DNA from 3 places in the Saccharopolyspora karakumensis genome. Region 3 is predicted to be linked to each of the others. Evidence: riboswitches for the same ligand, from Rfam matches in the RefSeq annotation. Region 3 holds a riboswitch; each other region holds the start of a gene.
The links. Region 3 has a riboswitch for cobalamin ahead of E1202_RS18320 (putative cobaltochelatase). Riboswitches for the same ligand answer to the same signal wherever they lie in the genome.

Region 1 (3,223 bases), on a different contig from region 3:
CAGCCGTTCCATGAACTCCAGGCGCGAACCGCCGTTGACGTAGGCGCCGTAGGAGCCGACCATCTTCGCGCCGACGGCCACGGTCTTGCCCGCGAACTGCGGGTGCGCGGCGGCGGCCTGCTGGAACTTCGCCTCCAGGTCGGCCTTCTGCTGCGCGGCTTCGGCGGACTTGCCCAGCGCCTTGCCGACCATGTCCAGCTGCTGGTCCCAGGTGGTCAGGTAGCTCTCGCCGCCCGGCGGGATGCTCACCACCGGAACGCCGAGCCGGTTGAGCAGGTTGTAGCGCTCCTTGTCGCCGCTGGCGCGGGTGTCGAGGACCAGGTCGGGCTGGAGCGCCGCGACGGCCTCCATGTCGACCTCCATGGTGCCGAGCATCTTCGGCGGCGTGGCGTAGCGCTTGTCGGCGGGGATCCACGGCGGGACGCCGTCGCCGCCCACCGGCAGCCAGTCGGCGGCGCCGACGGGCTGCACCCCGAGGCTCAGCGCGGTTTCGGCGTCGCCCCAGCCCAGCGCGACGACCCGCTGGGGACGCTCCGGAACGGTGACGTCACCGAACGCGGTCTCGATGGTGACCGGGAACTGGCCGTCCGCCGATCCGGCGGCAGGCGCGTCGTTCTCGGGACCGGCCGCGCCGCAGCCGGCCAGGGCGATTCCCAGCAGGACTGCCATGATCAGCCCCAGGGTCCGCATCCAGCGCATTTCCACACCTCGCAGTGAGTTAAGTGCGCCTAACCTAACTAACGCTCCGTGTGGAGTCCAGCCCGAGATCTACCCGCTGTGACCGACGTTCGTCACATTCGTCCACACCGGACGATCGACTGCTCACCCTCGGTTCATGAGCAACTTCCGGCCCGGTCGTGCGTTGAGCCTCACGAAGGCCCGGTCGGGGCGTTCGAGGGTGCGGAAGGACGCGATCGCGATGGACAGGCTCAACGGCAAGCGCGTGCTCGTGACAGGTGGAGCGTCGGGGATCGGGCAGGCCAGCGTGCTGCGCCTGCTCGACGAGGGGGCCAGGGTGCTGACCACCGACATCGACGAGGCCGGACTGAAGGAGACCTCGCGGCGCGCGGCCGACGCCGGCACCTGCGACCGACTGGGCACCCTGCCCCTGGACATCTCCCAGGAGGACGCCGTCGACGCGACGGTGCCGGCCGCGGCCGAGCAGCTGGGCGGGTTGGACGTGCTGGTCAACGCGGCGGGAATGCTGCGCAGCGCGCACACGCACGAGTGCTCGCTGGAGCTGTGGAACCGGATCCTCGCGGTCAACCTCACGGGCACCTTCCTGGTCACCCGCGCCGCGTTGCCCGCGCTGCTGGAGGCCGGAGGCGGGGTGGTGATCAACTTCAGCTCGACCTCGGCCAACTTCGCCCACCCGTACATGGCCGCCTACGCCGCGAGCAAGGGCGGCATCCAGTCGTTCACCCACAGCATCGCCCTGGAGTACGCCAAGCAGGGCCTGCGCGCCGTCTCGCTGGTGCCCGGCGCGATTCGCAGCGGCATCACCGAGACCACCGCGGACGGGCTGCCCGCCGACACCGACTGGGACCTGTTCACCAAGCTCTCCCCCGCCCTCGGCAGCGGATTCGCACCGCCGGAGCACGTGGCCGGGGTGGTCGCGATGCTCGCCTCCGACGACGGCGCCTTCATCACCGGCACCGAGATCCGCGTCGACGGCGGCACGCACCAGTAGTCCACAGTGGATCCTTCTTGACCCGGATCTTTCCGGAGCGAACCGGGCCTCCGCACAGCGTCATCACTGGTCACCGGCGATGCCACCCCGCAGCACGCGACGTCGAGGCGATCCGGCGCAACGGCCGCCGGATCGACGTCACCCCGGCCGGTTAGACTCGATCGCGAGCCGGTCGCGCCACGTGTGGCCGATGGGAATCCGGTCGGAAGCCGGAGCTGACGCGCAGCGGTAGGGGTGACGGGCGAGCCCGAGCCACTGGATCGCACTCGATCCGGGAAGGCGGCTCGCCCGGTGGAGCCCGAGCCCGAAGACCTGCCGGCTCCCCGGATCCGCACCCGGCTCCGGGAATCGGCCGACCAGGTCTCGCGCATGGGCCTGGGGTGAGGATTTCCGCACAACGTGTTCTTACGCTGGACGCGCACGGGCTTGATGCTGCTCTGCGCCACCGCACTCGCCGCCTGCAACGCACCCGCGACGGAGTCGGCTCCGCCTCGGGTGTCGCTGCCCAACTGCGACGGGCACGTCTCGGTGTCCGAACCACCGCGCCGCGCCGTGAGCCTCAACCAGTCGACCACCGAGATCATGCTGGCGCTGGGCCTGGCGGACCGGATGGTGGGCACCGCGACCTGGACCGATCCGGTCGATCCGGCGCTGGCCGCCGAGAACGCCCGGGTACCGCGGCTTTCCGACAACAACCCGTCGTTCGAATCGGTGCTGGCCGCCGAGCCCGACGTGGTGCTGGGCGCCTACCAGGCGGTGTTCACCGACGAGGGCGTGGCCTCGCGGGAGCGCTTCGCCGAGCTGGGGGTCCCCACCTACCTCTCGCCCTCCAACTGCTTTCCCGAGGAGGCGCCGCTCGCCGAGCCGGTCGAGCTCGACGACATCTACCGGGAGGTGCAGGAGATCGCCACGATCTTCGACGTCCCGCAGCGCGGCGAGGCGCTGGTGGCGCAGCTGCGGCAGCGGGTGGCCGACGCCCAGCGCAAGGCCGTTCCCCACCGGGACACCTCGGTGCTGTTCTGGTTCGCCCGCACCGAATCCCCTTACGTGGCGGGCTCGACCGGCGCGCCGGCGATCATGACCCGCACCCTCGGGGTGCGCAACGCCTACGACGACGTGCGCTCGATGTGGCCGCAGGTGTCGTGGGAGGACGTGCTCGCCCGCGACCCCGACCTGCTGGTGCTCGGCGACCTCACCCGCGACGGCGAAGGCGATTCCCTCGCCGCCAAGCAGGAATTCCTGCGCACCGACCCCGCGATGTCACGGCTGCCCGCCGTGGGCGAGGGCCGGTGGATGAGCATGACCGGCACCGAGATGAACATCAGCATGCGCACGATCACCGGCATCGAGCGGCTCGCCGACAGGTTGGCCGAGCTGGAGCGGCGGTGAGGACCGGACGCCTGCCCTCCTCGCTGATCGTGCTGGCCGGGATTCCGCTGCTGCTGCTGTCGATCGCCGTGGCGGTCACGCTCGGCCCGGCTCCCCTGTCGGTGACCGACGTGGCCGGGGTGGTGGGCGCGCGGCTGGGCCTGG
Region 2 (3,223 bases), on a different contig from region 3:
GTGGTCGTGGTGGACAAGGCCGCGGAGCCCACGGACTTCGTGCGGGCGTTGGGTCTGCACGTGCGCAGCATCGAGGTCCTGGACCAGCGGGGCATGCTGGAGCGGTTCCTGGCCGAAGGGACGAAGTACCCGCTCGGAGGGTTCTTCGCCGCCGTCTCCAAGCCCGCGCCCGTGCGGCTGGACACCGCGCACGGCTACGTGCTGGGCATCCCGCAGACCACGACCGAGCGGCTGCTGGCCGAGCGAGCCGCGGAGCTGGGAGTTGACGTCCGGCGGGGCTGCGAGCTGGTCGGGCTCGATCAGGACGAGGACGGGGTGACCGCCGAGCTCGCGGACGGCTCGCGGTTGCGGGCGCACTACCTCGTCGGTTGCGATGGCGGTCGCAGCACCGTCCGCAAGCTGTGCGGCATCGGGTTCCCCGGCGAACCGTCCAGAGTGGACACCTTGCTCGGCGAGATGAAGGTGACCGCGTCACCGGAGACGATGGCCGCGGTGACCGACGAGGTCCGCAAGACCCAGAAGCGCTTCGGCGTCGGCCCTCTCGACGGCGAGTGGTGCCGGGTCGTCGTGCCCGCCGCCGGTGTGGCCCAGGACCGTTCGACGCCGCCGACACTCGAGGAGCTCACCGGTCGGCTGGAGGCGATCGCGGGCACCGACTTCGGCGCGCACTCCCCTCGCCGCCTCGCCCGCATCGGCGACGCGACCCGGCAGGCCGAGCGCTACCGCTCGGGTCGCGCGCTGCTCGCGGGCGATGCCGCGCACATCCACCCGCCGGTCGGCGGCCAGGGGCTCAACCTCGGTCTCCAAGACGCGTTCAACCTCGGCTGGAAGCTCGCCGCGGAGATCGCCGGGTGGGCACCGGCGGACCTGCTCGACAGCTACCAGGACGAACGGCACCCGGTGGCCGCCGCCGTCCTGGACAACACGCGCGCGCAGATGCAGCTGATGGCCACCGACCCGGGCGCGCGGGCGGTGCGGCGGCTGGTGTCGGAGCTGATGGACTTCGACGAGGTCAACCGGCACCTGACCGAGAAGATCATCGCGCTCGACGTGCGCTACGACTTCGGCGGGGAGCACGACCTGGTCGGCAGGCGCATGCGCGATGTCGAGCTCGGGCCGGGTCGCCTCTACGAGCTGATGCGAGCCGGGCGCGGACTGCTGCTCGACCGGACCGGCGAGCTCTCGGTCGACGGCTGAGACGACCGGGTCGATCACGTCGGCGTCGGCGACGAGCTCGACCTGCCCGCCGTCCTGCTGCGCCCGGACGGTCACGTGGCGTGGGTCGGAGACGATCAGCAGGACCTCCTCCCCCACCTGTCGACGTGGTTCGGGAAGTGACTCATTTCTCCCGTCGACACGCCCATGTTGGTGTCGGTGGACGAGTCAGACCCAAGATGTAGAGTGTCGCTCGCTGGTGGTTCACCGGGCCCGCGCGGGTCCGGTGTGGCAACAGGGAACCCGGTGCGAATCCGGGACTGCCCCGCAGCGGTGAACGGGAACGACCGCCGTCATCACGCACTGGATGCCACGCGTCCGGGAAGCGACGGCCAGTAGGACCGGTCTTGCAGACGAGACCGGACGCCCGTGAGTCCGAAGACCTGCCATCGGCGCGCGCACGCCCGTGCGCGCCGTCCGGGACCTCGCGGGAGGGTCCACGCGGACATGCGATGGTCTTCGCTTCCGTCGCGTCCTCGCGTGCTGCCGCCGGTTCCGGGCATTCCTTCCGAGCTCGCGAGGAGAGAGTCCCGGTGACCGACACCGCACTGTCCGAACCCATCCCGCTCACCGGCGGCCGCGTGTCCACTGTGGTCGAGCAGTCCTGCGCGGGACTCGCCGACGTGGACCCGTCGGCGGTGCTCGCCGAGGTCGAGCGCAACGTCTACCCCGGCATCGGCGACGCCGAACTCGGCGAGGCGCTGATCATGTCGGCGCGCACGCTGGTGGAGTCCGAGCCGAACTACTCCCTGGTCACCGCCCGGCTGCTGCTGGACAAGCTGCGCGGCGAAGCGCTGAGCCACCTGGCCGGTGCGCCGCAGCAGACCGACCAGGAGCAGATGCGCGACCGCTACGCCTCCTACTTCACCGACTACGTGCGGAGGGGCATCGAGCTGGGCCGGCTCGACCCGGAGCTGGCCCGCTTCGACCTGTCCCGGCTGGGCGCGGCGCTGGAGGCCGAGCGCGATCTCGCCTTCGACTTCCTGGGGCTGCAGACCCTCTACGACCGGTACTTCCTGCACCACGACGGCGTCCGCTTCGAGCTGCCGCAGGCGTTCTTCATGCGGGTGGCGATGGGCCTCGCGCTGCGCGAGGACGACCGCGACGCGCGTGCCATCGAGTTCTACCGGCTGCTGTCGTCGTTCGACTTCATGTGCTCGACGCCGACGCTGTTCAACTCCGGCACGACCCGCCCGCAGCTGTCGTCGTGCTTCCTGACCACTGTGGACGACGACCTCCAGTCGATCTTCAGCTCCTACCGCAACAACGCGCTGCTGGCCAAGTACTCGGGCGGGCTGGGCAACGACTGGACACCGGTGCGCGGCATCGGCGCCCACATCCACGGCACCAACGGCGAGTCGCAGGGGGTGGTGCCGTTCCTGAAGATCGCCAACGACACGGCGGTGGCGGTCAACCAGGGCGGCAAGCGCAAGGGCGCGGTGTGCGCGTACCTGGAGACCTGGCACATCGATGTCGAGGAATTCCTGGACCTGCGCAAGAACACCGGCGACGACCGCAGGCGCACCCACGACATGAACACCGCGAACTGGGTGCCCGACGAGTTCCTGCGCCGCGTCGAGGCCGACGAGCCCTGGACGCTGTTCTCCCCGGATGAGACGCCCGAACTGCACGAGCTCTACGGCTCGGCGTTCGCCGAGCGCTACCGGGACTACGAGGCGGCGGCCGATCGCGGCGAGATCCGCGTGTTCCGGCGGGTGCGGGCGGTGGAGCTGTGGCGGCGGATGCTGACCATGCTGTTCGAGACGGGGCACCCGTGGATCACCTTCAAGGACCCGTGCAACCTGCGCTCGCCGCAGCAGCACACCGGCGTGGTGCACTCGTCGAACCTGTGCACCGAGATCACCCTGAACACCGCCGCCGACGAGGTCGCGGTGTGCAACCTGGGGTCGGTGAACCTCGCCCGGCACGTCACCGCCGACGGCCTGGACCGCGACCGGCTCGCTGCGACCGTGCGCACGGCCGTGCGGATGCTGGACAACGTCATCGA
Region 3 (3,223 bases):
GCGGGAGCGGGCGCGGGACCGGCGGCCGGGTGCGCCTTCGCCGAGTCCGGGCACTTCCAGCAACCGGGCGCGGAACGACTGCCCGGCGCCGACGGGGGCGCGTTCGGAGTCGCCGCCACCGGGCTGCTGGTCCTGCTCCTCGCCGCCTCCGCCGCCGGTGGGACCGGTGGGCTCGTCCTGCGGTTCGCCGCCGCCACCGGGACCGCCGTCGGGCCCTCCGTCGGGGTCGTCGTCGGGGTCTTCCGGCGGCTGGTCCTCGGCCTGCTCGGCGGCGTCGGAGAGGGCCTGCTGCAGCTGGTCCTCGGCCATGCCGGGTTCGTCGAACGGGTCGCGGCGGCGCCGGTGCGGCAGGGCCAGGCGGGCGGCGGCTTCGACGTCCTCCTCGGTGACGGCGTCGGCGCCGCGCCAGGCGGCGTGGGCGATGGCGGTGCGCGCCAGCACCAGGTCGGCGCGCATGCCGTCGACGTCGAAGGCCGCGCACAGCGCGGAGATCCGGCGGAGTTCGGAGTCGGGCAGCACGACGTCCTCGACCCGGGCACGGGCGGCGCGGATGTGCTCGGCGAGCTCGGCGTCGGCATCGGCCCAGTGGGCGGCGAACCCGGCGGGGTCGGCTTCGAAGGCGAGCCGGCGGCGGACGACCTCGGTGCGGGTGCCGACCTCGCGGGAGGCGGCGACCTGCACGGTGAGCCCGAAGCGGTCGAGCAGCTGCGGCCGGAGCTCGCCTTCCTCCGGGTTCATGGTGCCGACCAGCAGGAACGACGCGGCGTGCGAGACGGACACGCCGTCGCGCTCGACGTGGGCGCGACCCATGGCGGCGGCGTCGAGCAGCAGGTCCACGAGGTGGTCGTGCAGCAGGTTGACCTCGTCGACGTAGAGCACGCCGCGGTGCGCTCCGGCGAGCAGGCCGGGTTGGAAGGCGCGAACGCCCTCGGTCAGGGCGCGTTCGAGGTCGAGCGAGCCGATGAGCCGGTCCTCGGTGGCGCCGACGGGCAGTTCGACGAGCTGCGCGGGCCGCCGGGTCGCGGTGGGGCCGTGCGGCGCGTCGGGGCACTGCGGGTCGGGCGCGGCGGGATCGCAGCCGAAGCGGCAGTCGTCGACGACGTCCAGCGTCGGCAGCAGCGAGGCGAGGGCGCGCACGACGGTCGACTTGGCCGTGCCCTTCTCGCCGCGCACCAGAACACCGCCGATGCGCGGGTGCACCGCGTTGAGCAGCAGCGCGAGCCGCAGGTCGTCGTGGCCGACCACGGCGGAGAAGGGGAAGCGAGGGGCAGCGGACATGCCGGTGTGGTTCCTTCCTCGGGGTGCGGACGCCCCGCTGTCGGGAACAAGGGGCCGCAGTGTCCTGACTCCCGGATCGTCACGTCCCTCCGGCCTTCCCAGGTCACCCCGGTGGCTCGCGCGGGAGGTCCGCTCCCCGGTCACAGTGGCGCCGACCGTGCCGGACTCGCACCGGCTTCCTGCCAACACCCCTTGCAAACGGATTCACCGACATCGTCCCAGACGTCGATCAAGCGCCCAACCATCCGGCGCCACAACTCACATTCGGCGACCGGCGGCAACACCCGCGCGGCGGGGTTCGCGTCGCATCTCGACGTGCGGGATGCCGTCTTCGAGGTACTCGTCCCCGGCCTCGACGAAGCCGAAGGAGGCGTAGAAGTCCTTGGCGTAGGCCTGGGCGGACAGCACGGCGGGCGAGTTCTGCACCTCGGCGACGGCGGCGCGCATCAGCTTGCGGCCGATGCCCAGACCCCGGGCGCTCTTGGCGGTGCAGACGCGGCCGATGCGGTAGGTGCCGTCGGGGTCTTCCAGCAGCCGCAGGTATCCGAGCACGTAGTCGTCGGCGGAGTCGACCCAGAAGTGGCGGGTGGAGTCCTCCAGGTCACGCCCGTCGAGCTCGGGGTACGGGCATTCCTGCTCGACGACGAAGACGTCGACCCGCAGCCGCAGCATCCGGTAGAAGTCGGAGGCGTCGAGGTCTGCGGTGTAGGCGCGTTGCACGGCGGTCGCGAGCGGCTGAAGGGTCACCCTTACCTGGATATCACAGGACTTCCCGGTTTCCCGCACTCGCCAGCGGCGGGAGTTGTGCAGACCACTCGCCCACCGCTCACATCGGGTAGTTCGACAGCCTGGTGTAGACGCCGGGCGTGCCGGGACGACCGCAGCCGGTGCCGTAGGACACCACGCCGATGAGCCGCCCACCTGCGACGATCGGCCCACCGGAGTCGCCGGCGCAGGCGTCGCGCCCGCCTTCGGGGTACCCGGCGCAGAACATGCTGCGCGGGTCGTAGTTCGGGTAGGCCGAGCGGCAGGCGTCGTCGGCTGCGACGGGCACCTCGACCGAGCGCAGGGTGTCCGAGTTCGGGCCGTTCTCGCTGGTCCGGCCCCATCCGTAGACGCGGGCCGTGGTGCCCGGCTCGTACGGCGCGGTCTCGCCGGGCGCGACCACGGGAAGCGGGCGCTGCGGCAGCGGAGCGCTGAGCTTGAGGACGGCGAGGTCGTCGCCGGTGGTGAAGTCCTCGTAACCCGGGTGCACCCACACGTCGTCGACCTCGGCTTCGCTGCCCTGCGAGCTGCGCAGGTCGGTGCGCCCGGCGATCACGCGGACGTCCTCGGGCGAGCGTTCGGCCCCGGTGAGCGGATCGTGCGCGCAGTGCGCGGCGGTGACGACCTCGCCCGCGCGGATCAGGGTGCCGCCGCAGAACTGGTTGCCGTACCGGTCGGTCAGCGCGACCACCCAGGGCGCGTCGTCGGTGGTGCTGCCCGAGCCGCCGAGGATCCGGGACTGCGGCTGGTCGTCCCCGGTGATCGCCGGGGACGCGTGGGCGGCGGGGCTCGCGCCCGCAAGAGCGGTGACCGCTCCGGCGATGGCGAGCGCGCGCAGCGCACGGGTCTTGTCGGCGATTCCCTGTTCGTCGCGGCCCAAAGTCGGTGCCTCCAGCTGTCGCGGTCATCGGCGGAGCGGACACACCGTAATCACCCGCACACCGAAACATCACGAGTCGCAACTCACAGCATCCCAGGAAAGTTTTTCGTTAAACTCGACTACGGAAGCAAATCCTTTCGCGAATGTCGCCGTTGACAGTCGCGCCTCCATCCCAGGGCATCGCGAAACCGGGGTACCTCCACCACCGGCATCCGCCGATCTCACCTGTCCGGATGACGAGAAGAACCTGATCAAGCGATGCGGCAGTGCGTGCTGCCGAAGTGGAGAGGAATTCGCCGT

Region 1: it holds a riboswitch for cobalamin, as region 3 does, so the genes downstream of both, E1202_RS12725 (ABC transporter substrate-binding protein) here and E1202_RS18320 (putative cobaltochelatase) in region 3, are expected to answer to the same signal.
Region 2: it holds a riboswitch for cobalamin, as region 3 does, so the genes downstream of both, E1202_RS18050 (ribonucleoside-diphosphate reductase subunit alpha) here and E1202_RS18320 (putative cobaltochelatase) in region 3, are expected to answer to the same signal.

The regions. Positions count from the first base shown of each region.
Region 1 covers NZ_SMLA01000014.1:110,311-113,533, forward strand. Annotated here, with positions in the region: gene E1202_RS12715 (iron-siderophore ABC transporter substrate-binding protein) at 1-699, opposite strand, end outside; gene E1202_RS12720 (SDR family NAD(P)-dependent oxidoreductase) at 920-1,690, shown strand; cobalamin riboswitch at 1,843-2,024, shown strand; gene E1202_RS12725 (ABC transporter substrate-binding protein) at 2,090-3,079, shown strand; gene E1202_RS12730 (FecCD family ABC transporter permease) at 3,076-3,223, shown strand, end outside.
Region 2 covers NZ_SMLA01000027.1:33,206-36,428, reverse strand. Annotated here, with positions in the region: partial or broken gene rox (rifampin monooxygenase) at 1-1,338, shown strand, start outside; cobalamin riboswitch at 1,399-1,620, shown strand; gene E1202_RS18050 (ribonucleoside-diphosphate reductase subunit alpha) at 1,668-3,223, shown strand, end outside.
Region 3 covers NZ_SMLA01000028.1:10,948-14,170, forward strand. Annotated here, with positions in the region: gene E1202_RS18320 (putative cobaltochelatase) at 1-1,278, opposite strand, end outside; cobalamin riboswitch at 1,314-1,486, opposite strand; gene E1202_RS18325 (GNAT family N-acetyltransferase) at 1,537-2,025, opposite strand; gene E1202_RS18330 (S1 family peptidase) at 2,105-2,923, opposite strand; gene E1202_RS18335 (LysE family translocator) at 3,222-3,223, shown strand, end outside.